One region of the Bradyrhizobium sp. USDA 4538 genome, then DNA from elsewhere that is predicted to be linked to it. Evidence: predicted binding sites of a transcription regulator. Region 1 holds the regulator's gene; each other region holds the start of a gene.
The links. The regulator PhoB, encoded in region 1, activates phosphate uptake and scavenging genes when phosphate is short. The targets are predictions, from matches to a motif close to TGTCATNNANCTGTCAT.
Positions count from the first base shown of each region.

Region 2: a site for PhoB is predicted at 3,225-3,241, ahead of J2R78_RS31690 (Orn/Lys/Arg decarboxylase N-terminal domain-containing protein). Genes of this name have one in related genera too.
Region 3: a site for PhoB is predicted at 3,640-3,656, ahead of J2R78_RS29945 (YbhN family protein). Genes of this name have one in related genera too.
Region 4: a site for PhoB is predicted at 2,996-3,012, ahead of J2R78_RS38615 (RNA degradosome polyphosphate kinase). Genes of this name have one in related genera too.

Region 1 covers NZ_JALJZE010000001.1:4,526,544-4,532,084, reverse strand. The annotation lists gene J2R78_RS20395 (GcrA family cell cycle regulator) at 203-715, shown strand; gene J2R78_RS20390 (IS4 family transposase) at 989-2,074, shown strand; gene phoB (phosphate regulon transcriptional regulator PhoB) at 2,307-3,017, opposite strand; gene phoU (phosphate signaling complex protein PhoU) at 3,163-3,879, opposite strand; gene pstB (phosphate ABC transporter ATP-binding protein PstB) at 3,986-4,804, opposite strand; gene pstA (phosphate ABC transporter permease PstA) at 4,801-5,541, opposite strand, start outside.
Region 2 covers NZ_JALJZE010000001.1:6,950,955-6,956,495, forward strand. The annotation lists gene J2R78_RS31685 (GNAT family N-acetyltransferase) at 244-804, opposite strand; gene J2R78_RS31690 (Orn/Lys/Arg decarboxylase N-terminal domain-containing protein) at 823-3,180, opposite strand; gene J2R78_RS31695 (DJ-1/PfpI family protein) at 3,287-4,438, opposite strand; gene J2R78_RS31700 (tetratricopeptide repeat protein) at 4,640-5,236, opposite strand; gene J2R78_RS31705 (ester cyclase) at 5,494-5,541, shown strand, end outside.
Region 3 covers NZ_JALJZE010000001.1:6,602,737-6,608,277, forward strand. The annotation lists gene J2R78_RS29935 (DUF2147 domain-containing protein) at 1-170, shown strand, start outside; gene J2R78_RS29940 (hypothetical protein) at 337-2,304, opposite strand; gene J2R78_RS29945 (YbhN family protein) at 2,409-3,485, opposite strand; gene J2R78_RS29950 (MFS transporter) at 4,103-5,491, shown strand.
Region 4 covers NZ_JALJZE010000001.1:8,362,474-8,368,014, reverse strand. The annotation lists gene ppx (exopolyphosphatase) at 1-705, opposite strand, end outside; gene J2R78_RS38615 (RNA degradosome polyphosphate kinase) at 718-2,922, opposite strand; gene J2R78_RS38610 (DnaA ATPase domain-containing protein) at 3,055-3,732, opposite strand; gene J2R78_RS38605 (CDP-alcohol phosphatidyltransferase family protein) at 3,821-4,363, opposite strand; gene purM (phosphoribosylformylglycinamidine cyclo-ligase) at 4,524-5,541, shown strand, end outside.

The sequences.
Region 1 (5,541 bases):
TTGTAGCGTTTGGCCTGTCGGGTACGACATCTCGTGCGGCGGTACTGGACCCTCTAAGTAGCCTTTGTGTCTCGCGTAAACGTTCGGGCGCAACACCGTGCCCGGCGAGGGCTAAGGGATTCTGGCCGCAGGGATATTTGTCCAGATTGGCTCGCAGCGCCGCTCCAATGATTGGCCGGCGCTACGCGAAGGGAAGAATGCGATGACTGTATTGACCTGGTCCGACGATCGCGTCGAGCAGCTGAAGAAACTCTGGGAGTCCGGCCTGTCGGCCAGCCAGATCGCGGCGGAACTTGGCAATGTGACGCGAAACGCCGTGATCGGCAAAGTGCATCGGCTCGGCCTCTCCGGCCGCGCCAAGGCACCCTCCACGGCCGCGCCGCGGCAGCGCAAGGCTCGCCCGGCCCAGCACATGATGCGGGTGGCGCGTCCGGTCTCTCGCGGCAACACCGCGCTGGCGCACGCCTTCGAGGTCGAGATGGAGCCCGATCCGATCTCCTACGACAATGTGGTGCCGATGAGCCAGCGGCTCTCGCTGCTGGAGCTCAACGAGGCCACCTGTCATTGGCCGGTCGGCGATCCCTCGAGCCCGGAATTCTTCTTCTGCGGCGGCAAGGCGCTCGCCGGCCTGCCCTATTGCGCGCATCACTCGCGCGTCGCCTACCAGCCCGCCGCCGATCGCCGCCGGCCGTCGGCGAAACCGCAGATCAAGTGAGCACTCGGGAAAACGACGGAAGACCTCAAAAACAAATCCCCGCGAAAGCGGGGATTTTTTTGTGTGATGCGTAGCCCATTACATCACCGGCGTCGTCCCGGCGAAAGCCGGGACCCATAACCACTAATGCGTGTTGTTAGAAAGCCGTCTGGCCGCGTGCCGATTGCACTGGCCGCGGCGTATGGGTCCTGGCTTTCGCCCATAGGCGCTAAAATAGGATTTGCGCCTTGGATTCGCTTGTGATTCCAAGATGGAATGGCACACGAATCGCTTGTGAACAAAGATTGGGCGCGCGTTGTCGCCCGACTTGGCGGAGCCGAGGCTCTGAACATTAGCGCGCGCAAGACGAAGGCGTTTGTCCGTCCGCGGGAGATCAGCAATGCGGTCGACTTGCTGCGCCTGATCTTGGCTTATTGCCTTGGTGAGAAAGGGCTGCGGTTGACGGCGGCATGGGCCACGTCGGTTGGGCTTGTCGATATCTCCAACGTGGCTCTGTTGTATCGCTTACGTCAGTGCGGAGATTGGCTGGCAATCTTGGTCGAGCAGGCGCTTGCCGCCGCGGCGCCGAAGGCGAGCCGCGGTCGTCTGATCCGTATTGTTGACGCCACGACGGTCCCCAAGGCTGGGACGAGCGGCAGGAACAAGAACGCAGTGTGGCGTATCCATAGCGCGTTCGATCTTCCGCAGGAGCGCTTTGGTCACTTCGAACTGACCGATCAGCGAGCGGGCGAGACGCTGGATCGGATACCGGCGGTTGCCGGTGAGATCCGTCTTGCCGATCGCGCCTATCTGCAACCGGAGCGCATGGCGCATCTCGTCGATGCCGATGCGGACTTCGTGATCCGGGCCGGCTGGAAGAGCGCGCGCTGGCTCGATGCCGAAGGTAATCTTGTTGACCTCACTGCCGAACTGCGCAACGCCTCGGCGCGTGGCCTGATCGATCGGCCGATTTGGATAAAGCGCAAGTCAGGTGCGCCGCCGCTCGCAGTGCGTCTGGTTGCCGCGAAGAAGCCGGCGCAAGCTGCTGCGGCTGCGCGACGCAAGGCGCGCCGGACTGCACAAAAGGGAGGTCATCAGCTCTCCAGGCAAACACTTGACGCCGCAGATTGGGTGATCCTGGTGACCTCACTCAGGCCAGAGGACTTCACGACTGCAGATATCCTCGCCCTCTATCGGCTGCGATGGCGCATTGAGCTCGGCTTCAAGCGGCTGAAAAGCCTGATTGGCCTGAAGGGACCTCCCGGAACCGACGAGCGGTCCGCCAGACCCCATATCCTCGCTCATCTGCTGATCATTCTATTGCTCGAGCCGCTCGTCGACGAACTCGAAGACTCTCCCCGCTTGGCCGACGCCGCCTGACCCACCCAGTGACGTGGCGTCTGCTGCGCCAGCTCGTAGCTTCGCTACGGCAAGCGATCATTCCACAGCCCGCAATCGCTCTACTCTGCAGAGCCAGTCACGCTCTCCGGCGACATCTACGCGAGCCACCCAGACATAAGCGCCACTATCAGACTATGATCAAACTATCTTAGCGCCTATGGGCTTGCGCCGGGACGACGCCGTGTTGCGGTTTATGAATGCCGCATGGCCGTTACGGCTGTGGCTCGGCCTTGGCAAAGCGGTCGTCGAGCGCGTAGCCGGCGCCGCGCACGGTGCGGATCGGATCCTGCTCGCGGCCCGGATTGAGCAGCTTGCGCAGGCGGCCGATATGCACGTCGACGGTGCGCTCATCGATGTAGATGTCGCGGCCCCAGACGCTGTCGAGCAGTTGCTCGCGGCTGAACACGCGGCCGGGATGCTCGAGGAAGAATTCGAGCAGGCGATACTCGGTCGGCCCGAGATCGATCGGACGGCCCGAGCGCGCCACGCGGCGCTTCTCGCGGTCGAGCTCGATGTCGCCATAGGTCAGCACGGTCGCAAGCCGCTCCGGGCTGGCGCGGCGCAAGAGGCCCTTCACCCGCGCCAGCAGCTCCGGCACCGAGAACGGCTTGACGATGTAATCGTCCGCGCCGGTGGCAAGCCCGCGCACGCGCTCGCTTTCCTCGCCGCGCGCGGTCAGCATGATGATCGGAAGCTGCTTGGTCTCGGGCCGCGCCCGCAGGCGGCGGCACAGTTCGATGCCGGACAGGCCCGGCAGCATCCAGTCCAGCACCACGAGGTCGGGAACGCGCTCCTTCAGCCGTGTATCCGCATCGTCGCCGCGCCCCACCGTCTCGACATCGTAGCCTTCCGCATCGAGATTGTAGCGCAACAGCGTCGTCAGCGCTTCCTCGTCTTCGACTACCAGAATGCGTGCGCTCATCGGTCTAAGTTCTTTCTCTGTGGTGATCCGTTGCCCAGACGCAAACCGAAACGCTTACTTCCTTGAGCATAGTCCCCGCGGAAACGATTTGTCGCGAGGATCATCCAGTTTCGCTCTTGCCGGTTCCGTGCTTGCCGATCATGCCTCAGTTGCCCGGCACCGTGGTGGCAAAAGTGGTCATGTCCCCCTTCGGGCGCTTGTCGGTGATCTGCTGGCCCTCGATCATGTAGAACACGGTCTCGGCGATATTGGTGGCGTGATCGCCGATCCGCTCGATGTTCTTGGCGCAGAACATCAGATGGATGCAGAACGAGATGTTGCGCGGATCTTCCATCATGTAGGTGAGCAGTTCGCGGAACAGCGAGGTGCAGATCGCATCGACCTCCTCGTCGCCCTTCCAGACGTTCATCGCCGCCGGCAGGTCGTGCGCGGCATAGGCGTCGAGCACCGACTTGACCTGCGACAGCACGAGGTCGGTCATGTGCTCGAGGCCGCGGATCAGCTTCAGCGGCTGGAAATCGCTCTCCAGCGCCGCGACGCGCTTGCCCATGTTCTTGGCGAGGTCGCCGATCCGCTCGAGATCGGTGGCGACGCGCATCGCGCTGACGATCTCACGCAGGTCGATCGCCATCGGCTGGCGGCGCGCGATCGTCAGCACCGCGCGCTCTTCGATGTTGCGCTGCAGATTGTCGATCTCGATGTCGGCGGCGACCACGCGCTTGCCGAGCGCGACGTCGCGACGGATCAGCGCGTCGACCGACTCGGTAATCATTCGTTCGACCAGGCCGCCCATCTCGGCGACCAGGCGGGTCAACTCCTGCAGGTCGCTGTCGAATGCCTTGGCGGTATGTTCAGAAGCCATCGCTTGTCTCCCTCAACCATGATCCCGGGGATCATGGCTTCGTGTCCTGAATTTTAGCATGACCTGATCGGAAAACCGGTTTCCACTTTTCCGGATCATGCGCCGGTCAACCGAACCGGCCGGTGATGTAGTCCTGGGTGCGCCGATCGCTCGGTGAGGTGAAGATCTTGTTGGTGTCGTCGAACTCGATCAGCTCGCCGAGATACATGAAGGCGGTCTTGTCGGAGACGCGCGCCGCCTGCTGCATGTTGTGGGTGACGATCGCGATCGTGTAGTCCTCGGAGAGCTCCTGGATCAGTTCCTCGACCTTGGCGGTCGAGATCGGGTCGAGCGCCGAGCACGGCTCGTCGAACAGGATCACCTCGGGGCGCACCGCCACGGTGCGCGCGATGCACAGGCGCTGCTGCTGGCCGCCGGAGAGCGACAGGCCGGAGGCGTTCAGCTTGTCCTTGACCTCGTTCCACAGCGCGCCGCCGCGCAGCGCCTTCTCGACCCGGTCGTCCATCTCGGACTTCGAGATCTTCTCGTAGAGGCGGATGCCGAAGGCGATGTTCTCGTAGATCGTCATCGGGAACGGCGTCGGCTTCTGGAACACCATGCCGACCCGCGCGCGCAGCAAGTTGAGGTCGAGCTTGGGGTCGAGAATGTTGGTCTGGTCCAGCATCAGCTGGCCGACCGCGCGCTGGCCCGGATACAGGTCGTACATCCGGTTGAAGATGCGCAGCAGGGTCGACTTGCCGCAGCCGGACGGGCCGATGAACGCCGTGACGCGGTTGGTGCCGAGCGTCAGGTTGATGTTCTTCAGCGCGTGGTGCTCGCCGTAATAGAAGTTGAGGTTGCGCACCGTGACTTTCGGCGGCGCTTCCGGCAGCGGAACCTGGGGAATGTGGCCTGCGGCAGTCGTGGAGACGGAAAGCTCGGTCATTTTGCGGCCCTTTCGGCACCAAGGATACGCGCGCCGATATTCAACGCGAGCACGGTGAATGTGATGAGCAGCGCGCCGCTCCACGCCAGCTCTTTCCAGTAGGCGTAGGGGCTCTGCACGAAGTTGTTGATGGTCACTGGCAGGTTGGCCATCGTCTTGGTCAGATCCAGGCTGAAGAACTGGTTCGACAGCGCGGTGAACAGCAGCGGCGCGGTCTCGCCGGCGACGCGGGCGGTCGCCAGCAGCACACCGGTGATCAGACCCGATCGCGCGGCACGATAAGCGATCCGCTTGATCACCAGCGAACGCGGCAGGCCGAGCGCGGAGGCGGCCTCGCGCAGCGGATTGGGCACCAAGAGCAGCATGTCCTCGGTGGTACGCAGCACGACCGGGATCACGATCACCGCGAGCGCAAGACTGCCTGCGATCGCTGAGAAGCCGCGCATCGGCACCACCACCGCACCATAGATGAACAGGCCGATGATGATCGAGGGCGCGCTGAGCAGGATGTCGTTGATGAAGCGGATCACCGAGGTCAGCTTGTCGTGCTTGCCGTATTCGGCGAGGTAGGTGCCGGCGAACAGGCCAAGCGGCGCGCCGATGCCGACGCCGATCACGGTCATGATGACCGAGCCGACGATGGCGTTGAGCAGGCCGCCTTCGGTCGAGCCGGGCGGCGGCGTGTTCTGGGTGAACAGCTGCACGCTGAGGCCGGCAAGGCCGTTATAGAGCAGCGT
Region 2 (5,541 bases), 2.4 Mb from region 1:
GCCCTCTGTCATCAGAGCGGCGAAACGAAATGCAAAACTCGCGCTGCAGAGGCCGCGAGAATGCCGGTGTATGACTCACCGGCCGCGCAACACATTCGCTGTCGTCCCGGCGAAGGCCGGGACCCATAACCACCGAAGGTGATTATTGCGCGACGCTGGGGCCACAGCCTTCCTTGCCAATCCAATCCTGTGGTTATGGGTCCCGGCCTTCGCCGGGACGACGAATGGAAAGTGTCGTGCCCATCACCGTCGCGACAGCGGCGCGGGGGGCGGCGGGGCGGTGGCGCCGGCGGCGAGCGAGCGCTGCACCATCATGGTGTCGGACCAGCGGCCATAGCGATAGGCGACACCGGGCAAATGCCCGACGCGGGCGAAGCCGAAGCGGTCGTGCAGCGCGAGCGAGGCGGCGTTGTCGCTGTCGATGTAGCCGATCATCTGGCGGAAGCCGGCGGCGGCGCAGGTGTCGATTAACTCCTGCAGCAGCCGGCCGCCAACGCGCTGGCCGGTGAAGCGGTGATGCACATAGATCGAATGCTTCACCGTGTAGCGGTAGGCCGGACGCTTGCGAAACAGCACGACATAGGCATAGCCGACCACCTCGCTGTCGCAGATCGCGACGAGGTGGGGCAGGCGGGTGTTGCGCAGATTCTTGCGGCGGTCGCGCAGATCGTCGGGCTCCGGCGTGCCGCTGTCGTCGACGCTTTCCTCGACGCCGCGGCGGATGTGGTGGCGGTAGATCGACAGCATGGCGTCGACGTCGCTGTCGCGGGACGGGCGGACGGTGATCTTGTGATCATTCTCCATTGTGTTGCGTCCGTTCGCCTATTCGGACACGACATAGGTGTAGAAGCGGACGCGGCCGGAGTCGTCGATCTCCTTGTAGATGCCCTGGACCTCGACCTCGAAGCCGGGGAACGCATTGAAGCTCGCTTCGAACACCTTCAGATAATCGATCATCGGCTTGCTGCGTTCCGACAGCCGCTCGCCGGGCACGATGGTGGCGATGCCGGGCGGGTAGACCACGAACGGCGTCGCGGCGATACGGCCGAAGATCTGGTCGATCGGCAGATAGTCGACATCGTTGCGCACCAGATAGCGCGAGGCCTCGCGCGGCGACATCGCGATCTCGGGCAGGTGCTCGGGCATGAACTGTCTGGCCTGCAGCGCGCTGACGCCGGCATCGCGAAAGAAGCGGTGCATGTCGCCGCAGAGGTCGCGCAGCCGCACCCCGGCATAGCGGCCCGGACGGCGGCGGTAGAATTCCGGGATGACGTCCTCGAGCAGCGCGTTGTCGTCGTGCAGCTTCTTGAAGGCGACGAGCCCGGAGACCAGCGTGCCGGCCTTGCTGGCCTCGACGCCGGGCGTCAGCAGGAACAGCAGGGAATTGAGGTCGTTCTTTTCGGCGACGATGCGGTTCTCCCGCAAATATTGCGCCACCACCGGTGCGGGGATGCCGTGATCGGCATAGGCGCCGGTGGCGTGATCGAAGCCCGGCGTCAGCAATGTGAGCTTGTTCGGATCGGTCATGGCAAAGCCGGCCGTCAGCTCGGGGAAGCCGTGCCAGGTCTCGCCGGGATTGAGCTGCCAGTAGGACGGGTTGGTCGCGAGCTGGTCGGTCGAGATCGTCTCCCAGGCGACATTGTGCACGCCGTTCTCGCGCGCGACGTCGGGGATCATGACGCGATCCGGCACGAACGGCTCGAAGAACCAGCGCCGCTCGGGGCGCGTCTCCTTCTCCTCGAACTCGCGCTTCACGGCGCGGATTTTCTTGCGCAGCTCGATGCCGAGCCGGATCGTGTCGTCCCACAAGACTTCGCCGGAGCGGCCCTTCATCATCTGCGCGCCGACATCGAGCGAGGCGAAGATCGGATAGAATGGCGAGGTCGAGGCGTGCTGCATGAAGCTCTCGTTGAAGCGGCGGTGCTCGACCCGGCGCTTCTGGCCCTTGATGTGGCGGTCGCGGATGTGGATCTGCGAGGCCTGCGAGAAGCTCGCGAGCTGCTTGTGGGTCGATTGGGTCGCAATGATGCCGGGGGCCTCGGGGCCGAGATCGGACAGCCCCATCGCGAAGCGGCCGGCATAGATCGGGTGGAATTTCATGAAGCCGGCCCAGGCCTCGTCGAACAGGATGTAGTCGCAGAGATGGCCGATCCGCTTGAGGATCATCTCGGCCGAGTGGATGGTGCCGTCATAGGTGCACTGCTCGACCACGGCGACGCGGAACGGACGCTCCTTCTTCCAGGCGTTCTCGTCCTTGACCAGCGGGTGCTTGCGGATGTGGTCGCGCAGCGTGCCCTCGTCGAGCAGGTCCCAGCGCATCGGCCCGATCAGGCCCCAGGCGTTGCGCACCGTCGGCACGTAGACCGGGATGCCGCCGCCGATCAGCAGCGCGCCGTGATGCGCGGCCTTGTGATTGTTGCGGTCGAACAGCACGAGGTCGCCGTCGGTGACCAGCGAGCCGAGCGCGACCTTGTTGGAGGTCGAGGTGCCGTTGAGCACGAAATAGGTTTTCTCGGCGCCGAAGATCCGCGCCGCCTCCTTCTGCGCCCGCAGCGCCGGCCCCTCATGGGTGAGGAGGTCGCCGAGGTCGAGCACGGAATTGTCGAGGTCGTCGCGGAACACGGCTTCGCCAAGGTGTTCGACGAACACCCGTCCGATTGGGCTGCGGCTGTAGAACACGCCGCCATTATGGCCCGGGCAGGTCCAGAGCTGGTTACCTTCCTCGGCATAGTCGACCAGCGCGCCGAAGAATGGCGTCTTCAAATTCTCGGCATATTGCTTCAGCCTGGAGATCAGGTTCTTGGCGATGAAGGGCGGGGTTTCCTCGGACAGGAACACGTAGCCGTCGATGAAGTCGAGCACCTCGACCGGCAGGTCCTCGAACCGCTTGCGCCGGATCAACAGGATGATCGGGAAGTCGAGGCCGCGCCGGCGCATCAGGTTGATCAGCGCCGCAGTCTTGCCCTCAAGGCCCTTCTTGCCCCAATCGACCACCATGCAGCCGATCGCGGCATCGGTCTGCACCGCGATCTCGGCATCTTCCAGCTTGCGGGCGCGAACCACCTCGAAGCCGGAGCGCTCGATCTCGGCGATGATCTGGTTGAAGCGGATGCCCTCGAGGTCGTCGGCCTCGAACACCGGCGCAGCGAACAGGAAGTTGAAGCGTTTGAAATAGTCCATGCGTGTCCCCGAACTGGTCCGGCGCTGACGTGTCGGCACAATTCATGACGGGCAGATGACAATGGAGCGGATGGAGGATCGAATACGTTGTTGGGGACGCAATCCCTCACTGCACGGCGTCAGCCCGTGGGTATTCGAGCTGCATGGCGACGAAGTCCGCCGTATCACGGCCATAGCGTGTTTCGATCCCGGCAAGCGCCCGGTCGAGCGCCTGCGCGGGCGGCGCGGTGCCGACCGCGGGCAGCAGACGATCTGCGGACCAATCCGGCGCCACGACTTGCGGATAAATACGCAGGCCGTTGCGGGTCGTCACCGCGTCGCCGGTCGCGGCGAACGTCACGGCATGCGAGCGGTAGGTGCGCGACCAGCTGTCGGCGACCAGCGCCAGCGAGACCTCGTCGACGCCGGGAGCCAGCGCGAGGCCGAGCTGTTCCCGGTTCCAGAACGCCAGCGTGTTCCGGATGGCGGTCAGCGCGAAGGGACGCGTGAACTTGAAGGCGTTGCTGTCATGCCGCGCGTCCCAGCCGGGCAGGCCGATCTCGCGCGCGACGGCCTCAGCCCTGGTACGGCCGGCGATCGCCTCGATCAGGGTCAGCGACATCGGCATCGAGGCCGAAATCCCGGTCGTCGTCGCGACGCCGCGATCGACCACGATGCGGCGGTCGGCGACGTATTGGATGGCGGGATGTTTGCTGCGCCAGTTCTTCAGGTAGAACCAGTGCGTGGTGGCGCGCCTGCCGTCGAGCAGGCCGGTCGAGGCGAGCACCTTGGCGCCGGCGCAGACGGCGACGATCACAGCGCCTTTCTCCGCCTGCTGCCGGATCCATTGCATGACCGCCGGATCGTCGTCGCGGCTCATCGCCGGCACGATGACGTAGTCGGCGCCGTCCGGATGTGCGGCGTCGAATGCGGCGATGGTCGCATCAGGCTCGACCTTCAGCACCGGGAATAGCGCGACCGGACCGGGTCCCGTCGCCAGCGTGACGACATCGGCAACATCGGCGCGCTTGAGGATGCCGTAGGGCATCAGATAGTCGGTGGTCTCGGTCATGTCGTTGATGCCGAGCATCGCGATCTGGGGGCGCGACCGCTTCGGCGGCTTCAGCGCCGCGAGCGTTGCATCCTGCTCGGCCTTGGCGATCGGAGGCGGAACCCGGAACGCGGATGCGGCGGGCAGGGTGAAGAGCCAGATGCCGCCGATGATTGGAACCAGCGCGGCAACGGCGATGCCGCTCCACGCGAGAAGCCGCCAGGTCATGATGATCGATCTCAACGTATCCGCGTGCGTCGCCCGGCACGCAAGCTACTCGCCGGCCACGTCGACCAAAACGGCGAAATTCCCGCAAAAACGGACACGCGAACAATGCGGCTCACAGGCATAGCCCGGACGAGCGACAGCGACATCCGGGGCCGGTCCTTCCCCGCATGTCGCTCCGCTCATGCGGGCTACGCGACGCGCTCAGTAGACGAGGTTCGTACCCGGCGGCTTTTCCAGTGCCGCCGCCAGCGTCCGATACTCTTCGCATTCGGTGCCACAGATCTCGGCGATCCGCTGCAGATGATACTGCGCCTGGTCGCGGTTTCCCTGTTCGATCTGCCACAGGCCGTAGTAATTCCACGTCAGGACGTGGTTCGGATCGGCCTTGAGCGCACGTTCGTACCAGACCTGCGATTGCTTGTAGTCGCCGAGCTTGCGATAGGAGTAGCCGATCAGGTTCGCGACGTTCGGCTGATCATCGCGGCCGAGTGCGTGCAACTGATCGATCGCGGCGGTGTAGTCGTTGCGTTCGTAGATTGTCGCATAGGCTGCGCGATAGCCGTCGCGGAACGCCGGGTCTTCGAAGCCGGACTGCTTGACGGGCTTCTTGATCTTGTGCGTGGTCTTTCTGTCCTTTTGCTGGGGATAGGACGGCGCGGGAGTGCCGTAGCTCGACCCGTATGGGTCGCCACCACCACCACCGCCGCCACCTCCGCCAGCCGCGACGGCGGTCTGCGGTGGGAACAGAATGATCGGCGCTGTCAGGAATGCCGCAAGCATCATCGGTGACTTGATCATGTACGCCTCCGATTTGACAAGGACAGTTATTGACCTGAAGCACTAACTCCCGATCGCGGGAGACATTCCGCGCGTTTTGAGAAATTGTTTGCCGAAGCGGCAATCGCACTGTCTCTTCGGGACGTCGCGCTTTCACGTGCACGCCGGCCGAGTGTTTCGTTCGCGCCATCGGACATCGGAGTCGAAACTAACATCGGTGTTAGAATCGCACTCAGATGCTCAATGGCCATCTGGACCCGCGGCAAGGAGGACGATCGATGATGAAAACGGACCTCGCCGAGATCTACCGGAACTACATTGCCTGT
Region 3 (5,541 bases), 2.1 Mb from region 1:
CGATGCGCGGCTTTCTCGGCATCTCGCTGTTCGGCAAGGATGAGGTCTGGACCCGGCTGCCTGACACCGCGGTGGCCCAGCTCGATCCCGCGATCGTCGCCAAATATCTGCCGGCGCAAGCCGCGGTGGCGAAGCCGGCGGCGCCGGTGCCCGCGACGAAGCGGCACTAAGGCGCGATGAGATTAGGTTGAATCGTCATCGCGCTTTAGTTCTTTGTTTGAGCATGATCTTTTCGGAAAACCGCTTCGCACTTTTCCGGATCATGCTTTAGCACTTCTCTCTAACGCTCCGATCTGCGCACGCTCACGCTCCGCTCTTGCGTGGCAACGTGAGCGTTCAGCGCTGTCCCGTCGGTGCAATCGGCATCGGCAGTGGCGCGACCGGCTCGGTAATCACCTCGGGCACCGCGGTGTTCAGCTGCAGCACGGTGGCGGCCGCGGGGACCGCGGCATCGGCCATCGCGGCATGGCCTTCGGCGCTCGGATGCACCGCGCCGCCATACACCGCCGACAGGATGCCCCATGTCGCGTCGTGGATGTCGCTTGGCTGCATCGAGGACGGCAGGCCCTGCGGGTAGGTCATCGCCGTGAAGTAGCTGTCATTGGCGTCGCGGATCCAGCGCGCGCGCGGCAGATAGGCGCGGTATTCGCCGGCGCTGCGGCCGCATTTCAGCGGCTGGTTGGCCGCGGCGACGATGTCCGAGACGAAGCTGTCGCCGTTGGCGGCGAAGCAGTCGCGGTCGAATTCCGGATCGGTCGAGGCGCGTGCGCAGAAGCCATGGCTCGCAAACGCGTCCTGATGCGCATCGACGAAGGTCATGCGATCGGCCTGCGGATTGCGGCAGATGATGCCGGACTGGCACTGCGCGATCGCCTTGAGCTGCGGCAGGAACTCGTTCTGCACGAAGCTCGAGACCGACGCGAGGCGGTTGGGATCTGCGTTGAACGAGGGATGGATCTCGAAGCCGGCGCGGCCGCCGGGGCAGGGCGCGCCGCCATTGGCCAGCGCCGGATTGGCATAGGCCGTGTAGATCACGTGCGAGAGATCGCCTCCGACCAGCGGCTTCAGCGCGTCGCGCAGCTTGGCAAAATCGGCCGGCAGGTCGCGCGCCAGCGCCGAACGGGCATCGTCGACGCTGGCCATCGAGCCGCCGCGGCTGAACAGCGTGCGCTCGGTCGGCGTGTCGACGATCACGTTGGCGACGAGGCCGGAGAAGTAGATGTCGTTGGCGCCGATCGACAGCAGCACGAGGTCGAGGGTGCGGTCGGGCTGACGGCGCTTGGCGGCGGCGAGTGCCGTGCGCAGCTCCGCGATCTGGCCGTTGACGGTGCCCGAGCAGGTGTTGGCTGTCTTCGTCGGCAGGCATTCCCGCGCCTGCTGCGAGCCGAGCAGGCCGTCGGCGATGGTGGCCCCGGTGCAGGCCAGCGGCAGATAGGTCACCGCGATGTGCGGATATTGCACGGCGAGCGCGAGCGCCGTGCGGGTCTGGTAGCTGTACAGCGACCGGTGACACGCCGAGTTGAGCCACAGCGCGCTCTGGCGCTGCCAGTTGGTCAGGGTATCCGGTGCTTCGCAGGCGCGGCCGCCTTTGTAGCCGGCGCGGCTCGGCCGGTAATATTGCGCTCCGCCGAGATAGGAGCGGAAGCAGAACCCCTCGTCGGAGAGCGCAATCGCGCGGTCGGGATTGCCCTCGCCGGATGCGATGCTGTCGCCGAGGCCCGCGATCAGCAAGTCGCGCACCTCGATCGGCGTCGTTACGCGCTGGTTGGCGTCCGAGCCGCTTGCGACGTCGACGGTCGCGACCGTGGTGCGGCCGTAGCGGACGCGCAGGTTGATCGGCTCGGCGCAATCGAATGTCGAGGATTGCGGCCCATCGCCGTCGTCGAACGACCAGGCGCAGGTCGCGCCGACCGGAACCGGCCCGGTGAGCCGTACGACGATCGGATGATCGATCGGCGTCAGATAGCTTTCCTTGACGTTGTCGCGCGTGCAGGGCTCGCTGACGCGGCCCTGCAGGTCGATGCAGAGCCGGTTCACGGTGTTGCGCGCCCAGCCGCGGCCGTCGCTTTGCAGTTCCAGCGTCTGTTCCGAGGCCAGCACGCTGCGGCCAAGCCCGCTTTCGACATGCAGGCGGAAGTCGCGTTCCTCTCGGAACAGGCGGAAGCGGTTGCGGACCTCCCAGGAAATCTGCAGCTGGTTGTCCTGCGCCTCCGCGGCCGATGCGAAGACCGCGGCCAGCGCGCTGCCGAGCAGCACGCTGCAGACCGTCACCCGTAACGAAAATCGAACCAAAAAGCCAATCATGGCGCGGTTTGACGCGAGCGGTACGGCGAAAATAAGAGAAGCGGCCGCGAGGATCGAAAATCCGGGGTCGAGGGGCCCGCACAGGGGGCCGATAACGTTGTCCGTTACCGTTTCAGCTGCCTGACCCGCTGCTGCCGGCTTTCGATCGGTTGCCGCACGGTCGCCGAAGCCGTGCAGGCTTGGCTTAGTCGTTTCCGCTCTTGCCAGGGCTGCACCACGTTGAGCCAGAGCTCGCGCATGCCCATGATCGAGATCGAAATCCCGAACGGGATCAGGAAGTAGAGGATGCGGAACACGACCAGCGTCGCCAGCAATTGTTCCTTGCTGAACTCCGGCAGCGCCACCAGCATCGCGGCGTCGAACACGCCGATCGAGCCGGGGGCGTGGCTGGCGAAGCCGAGCAGCGTCGCCAGGATGAACACGACCGCCAGCGAGACGAAGTCGATATGCGGCTCGGTCGGCATCAGCAGGTACATTGCGAGCGCGCAGAAACCGAGATCGACCACTCCGATCAGGATCTGCAACAGCGTCAGCTTGGCCGAGGGCAGCACCACCTTCCAGCCGTTCTGGCCGAGCTCGCGGCGCTTCTCGCCGGTCAGGAGCCAGACGAAATAGGCGCCGATGCCGGCAAGACAGCCGAGCGCGATCAGCCGGTTCATCGCCGGCGGCAGCAGGTCCATCGCCGACGCCGCCGCCGGGTGCCAGGCCATGCCGAAGCCGAGCACGAACAAATTGCCGAGCCAGAAGGTCAGGCCCGACAGAAAGCAGATCTTGGCGACGTCGATCGCGGAGAGGCCATAATCGGAATAGATCCGGAAGCGGATCGCGCCGCCGGTGAAAACCGTGGCGCCGATATTGTGGCCGATCGTGTAGCTCGTGAAGCTCGACAGCGCTGCGATGCGGTAGGGGACATGGATCTTGCCGATCGTGCGCAGCGCGAAGAAGTCGTAGAAGGTCAGCGTGCAGAACGCCCCGACCACGCAGAGCGCCGCCAGCGCGATCCGGTGCGGCGCGATGTTGGTGAGCGCGGTGAGAATGATGCCGGTATCGACGCCCTTCAGAGTGTGAACAAGCGACGTGATCGCGAACGCGATGATCAACACACTCGCGGCGATCCCGAGCCGTTTCCAGCCGATCTTTTCCTTGAAACCACGCCCGAGCGTGGTCAGCAGCCGAAGCATTCATCCTCCCGGCGGGGCGGCAAATTTCAGTGGGACCCGATCACGGACGGCGACGGGTGACGGGCAAACGCACCGTACGCGATGACCCATAAGGCAAAACCGATGCGTTGTGCAGCCCTTGACAAGCCAACCTTCGGCCCTCGTCCAGCGTCATTGTCATATTGGCTACATATGTTCTCGCTCTGCGGAATGTGAGTCGCAGGACCGCGATGGGGCCACTGCATGTACCGCCGTTTCAGGCGGTTTCGCCGGCTTTTTTGCCGATTTTGCGGCCGTCCCGGCGTCGATGCGGGTTAGCTGGCGCGAGGCGAATGGACGATATGCGTCAGCATGGGGACGGCTGAGCCGGCTGTGACGTTTACCAAAGTGTGAAGTCGACGCGCGCATGCGCATGATGCGCCCTGCGCTCGGGCCGGTGAGCCGCGCGAGGGCGGTCCGTAGGTCTATTGAGGCAAAACGCCGCGCAAGCGGGCCGCCGTCGGACAGATCGGCCGGGTACGAGATTTCACACTTCGATCCGTGGCGAAGTGTTGCGGCGAAACGAAGGCCTATCTCTCGCATTGGTTGCCGAGAGCAAGGACAAGACCATGCAACAGACATCCCTGAACGTCCGGCACATGCCGGACCGCCGCGCAACGTTGCATCAGCAAACGAGCGGGCTCGCGGCGACGTTGACGCTCGCCGCGATGAGTCTCGGCTATGGCGTCGTGCAGCTCGACGTCACCATCGTCAACACGGCGCTCAACGCGATCGGCGCCTCGCTCGGCGGCGGCGTTGCCGAACTGCAATGGGTGGTCAGCGCCTACACGATTGCCTTTGCGGCCTTCATCCTGACCGCGGGCGCGCTCGGCGACCGGATCGGCGCCAAGCGCATCTTCATGGCCGGGTTTGCGATCCTCACCGCGGCATCGGTTGCCTGCGCGGTCGCGCCTGATGCGGCGACGCTGATCGCCGCGCGCTGCGTGCAGGGGCTGGCCGCGGCCATCCTGGTGCCGAACTCGCTGGCGCTGCTCCGCCATGCCTATGAAGACGAGAAGGCGCGGGGACGGGCGGTCGGTGTCTGGGCCGCGGGCGCGAGCCTTGCGCTGACCGCCGGCCCGTTCGTCGGCGGCGGACTGATCGCGCTGGTCGGCTGGCGCGCGATCTTTCTGGTCAACCTGCCGATCGGCCTCGCCGGCTTGTGGCTCGCCTGGCGCTTTGCCAGCGAAACCACGCGTCATCAGCAACACCGGCTCGATCTGCCGGGGCAGGTCGCGGCGATCGCCGCGCTCGGCACGTTGGCCGGCGCGCTGATCGAAGGCGGCGCGCTCGGCTGGGGCAACCCGTTCGTGATCGCGGGCTTCGCTCTCGCCGCCGTCTTCTCCGTGCTGTTCGTCTGGCGTGAGGCGCGCGCGCCGCAGCCGATGCTGCCGCTCTCGCTGTTCCGCCACCGGATGTTTGCCCTGACCTCGCTGGTCGGCCTCCTGGTCAATGTCGCGTTCTACGGCCTGATCTTCGTGCTCAGCCTCTACTTCCAGCAGGTCAACGGGCTGTCGGCGTTCGCCACTGGCCTCGCGTTCGTGCCGATGCTCGGCGCCGTGCTGCCCGCCAACCTGATCGCACCGCATGTCGCGGAGCGGATCGGCGCGCCGGCGACAATCGCGCTCGGCGCCGCTCTCTCCGCCACCGGATGTCTTGCGATGCTGTTCATCGGCCCCGGCACCAGCTACCTCGCGATCTGCCTGCAATTGCTGGCCATGAGCGGCGGCCTCGGCCTGCTGGTGCCGCCCCTGACATCGGCGCTGCTCGGCAGTGCCGGGCCGCAGCATGCCGGCATCGCGGCCGGGGTGTTGAACGCGACCCGGCAGACCGGCAGCGTGCTCGGTGTCGCGCTGTTCGGCTCGATGGTCAGCCGGTCCGCGGCCTTCATCACCGGCCTGCATGCGGCCCTCGTCATCTCCGCCGGCGTGTTGCTGGCGGCCGCTGCGCTGATCTGGATCGGCGCATGGTCAGAGGCTCGGCGCTGAGACGAACCGCAGCGAGGCATCTCCGCGTTGCCCTGACCCGATCGCCTGCA
Region 4 (5,541 bases), 3.8 Mb from region 1:
GGCCGCCGGGATCGAATAGCCGTGCATCACCTTGAGCGGGTAGCCGCTCTGGATGATGTGAATGCGCGCCAGCGCACGCCAGGTGCCGCCGACCGCGTAGAAGGTACGGCCACGCCCGGTCTTGAGCTGGGCGACGCCGAGCAGCTCGTTCTTGACGATGCGCTCGGCGCGCTTGAGCGATTTGTTGGAGAGGTCCTGCAGCGCGAGGCTGCCGAGCGGCAACGTCACGCCGCTGCGCACGCGGCTGCCCTTGACATCGATTAGTTCAAGCGAGCCGCCGCCGAGATCGCCGACGATGCCGTTCGGATTGTGCACGCCCGAGACGACGCCGAGCGCGGACAGCTTCGCTTCACGCGGTCCGGTGAGGATCTCGATCTTGGCGCCGCAGATGCGCTCGGCCTTGGCGATGAAGTCCGGACCGTTCTTGGCGTCGCGGCAGGCCGCGGTTGCGATCGCGTAGACGCGGCCGACTTGCTGGATCTTGCACAGCGCGCGAAAACGGCGCAGCGCGGTGAGCGCCTTGTTGACGGCATCGGTTGCGAGCAGGCCGGTGCTCTGCACCTCGCGCCCGAGTCCGCACAGCGCCTTCTCGTTGAAGATGGTGATGAGGCTGCGCGCCATCGCCTCGTAGACCACGAGACGAACCGAGTTCGAGCCGATATCGATGACAGCGACGCTGGAAGCGCGCTTCCGCGGCCGCTTCACCGTAAGGCCCCCTTAAGACGATGGCTGCTGACGCTCGTTGCGACGCGTGAGACGGCGCGGTGAAGATTCCTTGAGAGACTTACCACGGCCGGACAGACTCGGATTTGTCATGAAGTAGTCATGCAGATTGAAGGGCTCTTCGCCTTTCGCGGCCTTCATACGCGTTGACGACCCATCCGGCAACAATTGCCAGCTTTGCTCGGTGTCCTTCAGGTTCGCGACCATGATCTGTTCGAGAACCTGCTGATGCACCGTGGGATTTTGCAGCGGACAGAGAACCTCGACGCGGCGGTCGAGGTTCCGCGGCATCATGTCGGCGGACGAGATATACACAGCAGCTTTTGTGCTCGGCAGGCCCTGACCCATGCCGAAGCAATAGATTCGGCCGTGTTCCAGGAACCGGCCGATCACCGATTTGACGCGGATGTTCTCCGACAGTCCCGGCAGCCCCGGCCGCAGGCAGCAGATGCCGCGCACCACGAGCTCGACCGAGACGCCGGCCTGCGAGGCCTCGTACAGCGCGTCGATGATATCGGGATCGACCAGCGCATTCATCTTCATCCAGACCGCGCCGGGCCGGCCGTGCTTGACGTGCGCGATCTCGCCATGGATGTGCTCGATGATCCGCTTGCGCAGCGTCAGCGGCGACACCGCCATCTTCTCGATGTCGCTCGGCTCGGCATAGCCGGTGATGTAGTTGAAGACCCGCGCGACGTCGCGGCCGATGATCGGATCCGAGGTGAAGTAGGAGAGGTCGGTGTAGATGCGCGCGGTGACCGGGTGATAGTTGCCGGTGCCGGTGTGCACATAGGTCGTGAGATTGCCGCCCTCGCGGCGCACCACCATCGACAGCTTGGCATGCGTCTTCAATTCGATGAAGCCGTAGACCACCTGCACGCCGGCGCGTTCGAGGTCGCGGGCCCAGCGGATGTTGGCTTCCTCGTCGAAGCGCGCCTTCAGCTCGATCAGCGCGGTCACCGACTTGCCGGCCTCGGCGGCTTCCGCCAGCGCGCGCACGATCGGCGAATTGTTCGAGGTGCGATAGAGCGTCTGCTTGATCGCGACCACGTCGGGATCGCGTGCCGCCTGCTGCAGGAACTGCACCACGACGTCGAAGGATTCGTAGGGGTGATGGACCACGAGGTCCTTCTGGCGGATGGCGGCGAAGATATCGCCGCCATGATCGCGCACCCGCTCGGGGTGGCGCGGCACATAGGGCGGGAATTCGAGGTCGGGGCGATTGAGGCGGGTGAGCTGCGACAGCTCGTTCATCGCCAGCACGCCGTCGACCAGGATCACTTCGTCGTCTGCGGCCGACAAGGCGTGCTGCACGAAGATGCGCAGCTCCTCTGGCATCGTGGCCTCGATCTCAAGCCGGATCACCGACCCGCGGCGTCGCCGCTTGAGCGCGGTCTCGAACAGGCGAACGAGGTCTTCGGCCTCTTCCTCGATTTCGAGTTCGGAGTCTCTGATGATGCGGAATGCGCCCTGGCCCTTGACCGTGTAGCCGGGGAACAGGCGGCCGATGAAGAGACCGGTGGCCTGCTCCAGCGTGATCAGCCGCGCCGGCGCGCCTTCCTTGGTGGAGGGGATGCGGATGAAGCGGTCGATCTTGCCGGGCATGCGGATCAGCGCGTTCATCGCCTTGCCGTCGGAGATCCGCGACAATTGCAGCGCCACCGTGAAGCCGAGATTCGGGATGAACGGGAAGGGATGCGCCGGGTCGATCGCCAGCGGCGTCAGCAGCGGGAAGATGCTGTGGAGGAAGTGATCCTCGATCCAGCTGCGCTCGGACTTGGTGACGTCGCGGCCGTCGACCAGCTGGATGCCGACCTTGGCCAGGATATCCCGCAGGTCGCTCCAGATCGCCTGCTGGTCGGAGGCGAGCTGCGAGACGGTCTTGTTGATCATCACGAGTTGATCGGCCGGCAGCAGGCCGTCCGGGCTGCGCTCGGTAATGCCCTCGCGGACCTGCGCCTTGATGCCGGCGACACGGACCATGAAGAACTCGTCGAGGTTATTCGCCGAAATCGACAGGAAGCGGACCCGCTCCAGCACGGGATGGCCGAGATTGACCGATTCCTCGAGCACCCGCCGGTTGAAGTGCAGCCAGGAGAGCTCCCGGTTGATGAAGCGTTCGGGGCTGGTCGCGATTGCGGGAATGGCGGGAAATTCCGCCTCTTTTTCTTTGATTTCAGTAGCTTGTGCCGAGTCCATAAAGTGCTGGTCCAATTCAGGGCAGGGGCCGGGGCGGTGTAGCCGAGAGCCGCAGAGACCATGTGATATTGCGATGACGTTTCGATGACATTGATGTTCCGCTCGCCTGCGCCGTCAAGCCGCGGGGATGGATCAGGCATCGCGCAACAGCTCCGCCGCCAGCGCCCGCGTGACCGGACGGCCGAGCCGGAGTGCCTCGGTATCCAGGAGCTCGACCGCTTGCCGGACGGCAACGTAGGAACGCTCGATCCGGTTGCTCAGATAGCTGACCAGCGGTTCGTCCACGCTCATCTGGCGGTCGGCGCAGAACTTGACGATCAGGCCGCGGAACAGCTGGTCGTCCGGCGGCAGCAGCGTCACGGTCGGCACCGCGCGGAGCCGCGACCGCAGGTCGCGCAATTCGATCTCGAACGCCGAGGGCGGAATGCGCGCCGTGATCAGCACGTAGGCATCGTCCTGGCGCGCCAGATTCATCAGATGAAACATCGCGCGCTCGTCGAAATCCGACGGTCTCAGATCCTCGACCACCAGCGCGCCGGTCGCAAGCGCGGTCGGCACCGTGTCGGCCGTCAGCGCATGCGCCGCGGTCGAGCGCGCGCCGGCGCTCTCGGCCCAGATCGCGGCGAGGTGGCTTTTGCCGGAGCCGCCAGGCCCGACCAGCAGCATGATTCGGTTCGGCCAGTCTGGCCAGCCGTCGATCAGCGCCAGCGCCGCCTCATTGGCTGGGCCCTCGAGGAAATCGTCGCGGGTCAGCTTCTCCTCGTGCGGCAGGGCCAAGGCCAATTGACGAGGTTGAACGCTACTGGCCACGCAGGTCTCCAAACCACTTCATTTTAGCCATGCGCAAACGCGTCGCGTTTGTCGCGGGAAAACCGGCTTCCACTTTTCCGGATCCCGCCTACCGAGCTTCGATGGTGCTCATGTGCCGCACCCACTCCACGAGATAGAGGGACACCGAACCCAAAGTAAAGATCGTGACCAGGCCCATCAGGATCAGGTCGTAAGGATGTGGCTGAAAGCCGAAGCCGAGCGAGGCCAGCACCAGCGCTGCGAACGCGACCTGCGCCACCGTGTTCAGCTTCGACACCATCAGCGGCTTCATCTCGACCGGCTTGTCGAACAACCATGACACAATCACGGCGGAGACGATCATGATGTCGCGTGACACCACGAGAATCACGATCCAGCGCGGCACCGCGCCCCAGATTCCGAGCGCGACATAGATCGACACCAGGAGCGCCTTGTCGGCGAGCGGATCGAGCAGGGCGCCGAGCTCGCTCGTCATGTTGAAGCGCTTGGCGAGGAAACCGTCGACCGCGTCCGAGACGCCGGCGATCACGAAGATCGCGAACGCAATCTCCATCTGGCTGGACACGATGGCCCAGACGATCACCGGCACCAGGATGATGCGGCCGAGGGTGATGATGTTCGGAATGCTCAACTTGGATCGCTTCCCGGCTAGAAGCCTGATTTTACTCGATATCCGGCTCTTTTGCGCAGCCGCCTTGTGTTATCTACATAGTATCGCGGCGGCAGCGCCGCGAGCCATTGCGCGGGGGCGGAATTCCTCGTAACCAGCCCCTGATCATCTGGAATTGGGCATGACCGAGCGCAAAAACGGGCTCACTTACGCGGATTCGGGTGTCGATATCGACGCCGGCAATCGACTGGTCGATCTGATCAAGCCGATGGTGCGGGCCACCGCGCGGCCTGGCGCGGACGCAGAGATCGGCGGTTTCGGCGGGCTGTTCGACCTCAAGGCCGCCGGCTTCAAGGATCCGGTCCTGGTGGCCGCGACCGATGGCGTCGGCACCAAGCTGAAGATCGCGATCGAGACCGGCATTCATGGCGGTATCGGCATCGATCTGGTCGCGATGTCGGTCAACGACCTCGTCGTGCAGGGCGCGGAACCGCTGTTCTTCCTCGACTATTTCGCCTGCGGCAAGCTGCACCCGGAGGCCACCGCGCAGATCGTCGCTGGTATCGCCGAGGGCTGCCGCGAATCCGGCTGCGCGCTGATCGGCGGCGAAACCGCGGAGATGCCCGGCCTCTACAAGGACGGCGATTACGACCTCGGCGGCTTCGCGGTCGGCGCGGCCGAGCGCGGCACGCTGCTGCCGACCGCGGATATCGCGGCGGGCGATGCCGTGATCGGGCTGGCTTCCTCCGGCGTGCACTCCAACGGCTATTCGCTGGTGCGCAAGATCGTCGAGCAGTCCGGCGTTGCCTATGACGCGCCGGCGCCGTTCGCGCCGGTCATGACGCTTGGCGCAGCGCTGCTGACGCCGACCAGGCTCTATGTGAAATCCTGCCTGCGCGCGATCCGCGACACCGGCGCGGTGAAGGGGCTCGCCCACATCACCGGCGGCGGCTTCACCGACAACATTCCGCGCGTGCTGCCGAAGCATCTCGGCGTCGGCATCGATCTGGCGCGGCTGCCGGTGCTCCCGGTGTTCAAATGGCTGGCCGAGCAGGGCGGCATCGCCGAACTCGAACTGCTGCGCACCTTCAACTGCGGCATCGGCATGATCGCGATCGTCAAGGCTGATGCGGTCGACGCCGTGACCGAGGCGTTCACCGCCGGCGGCGAGACCGTGACGTTGCTCGGCGAGGTGATCG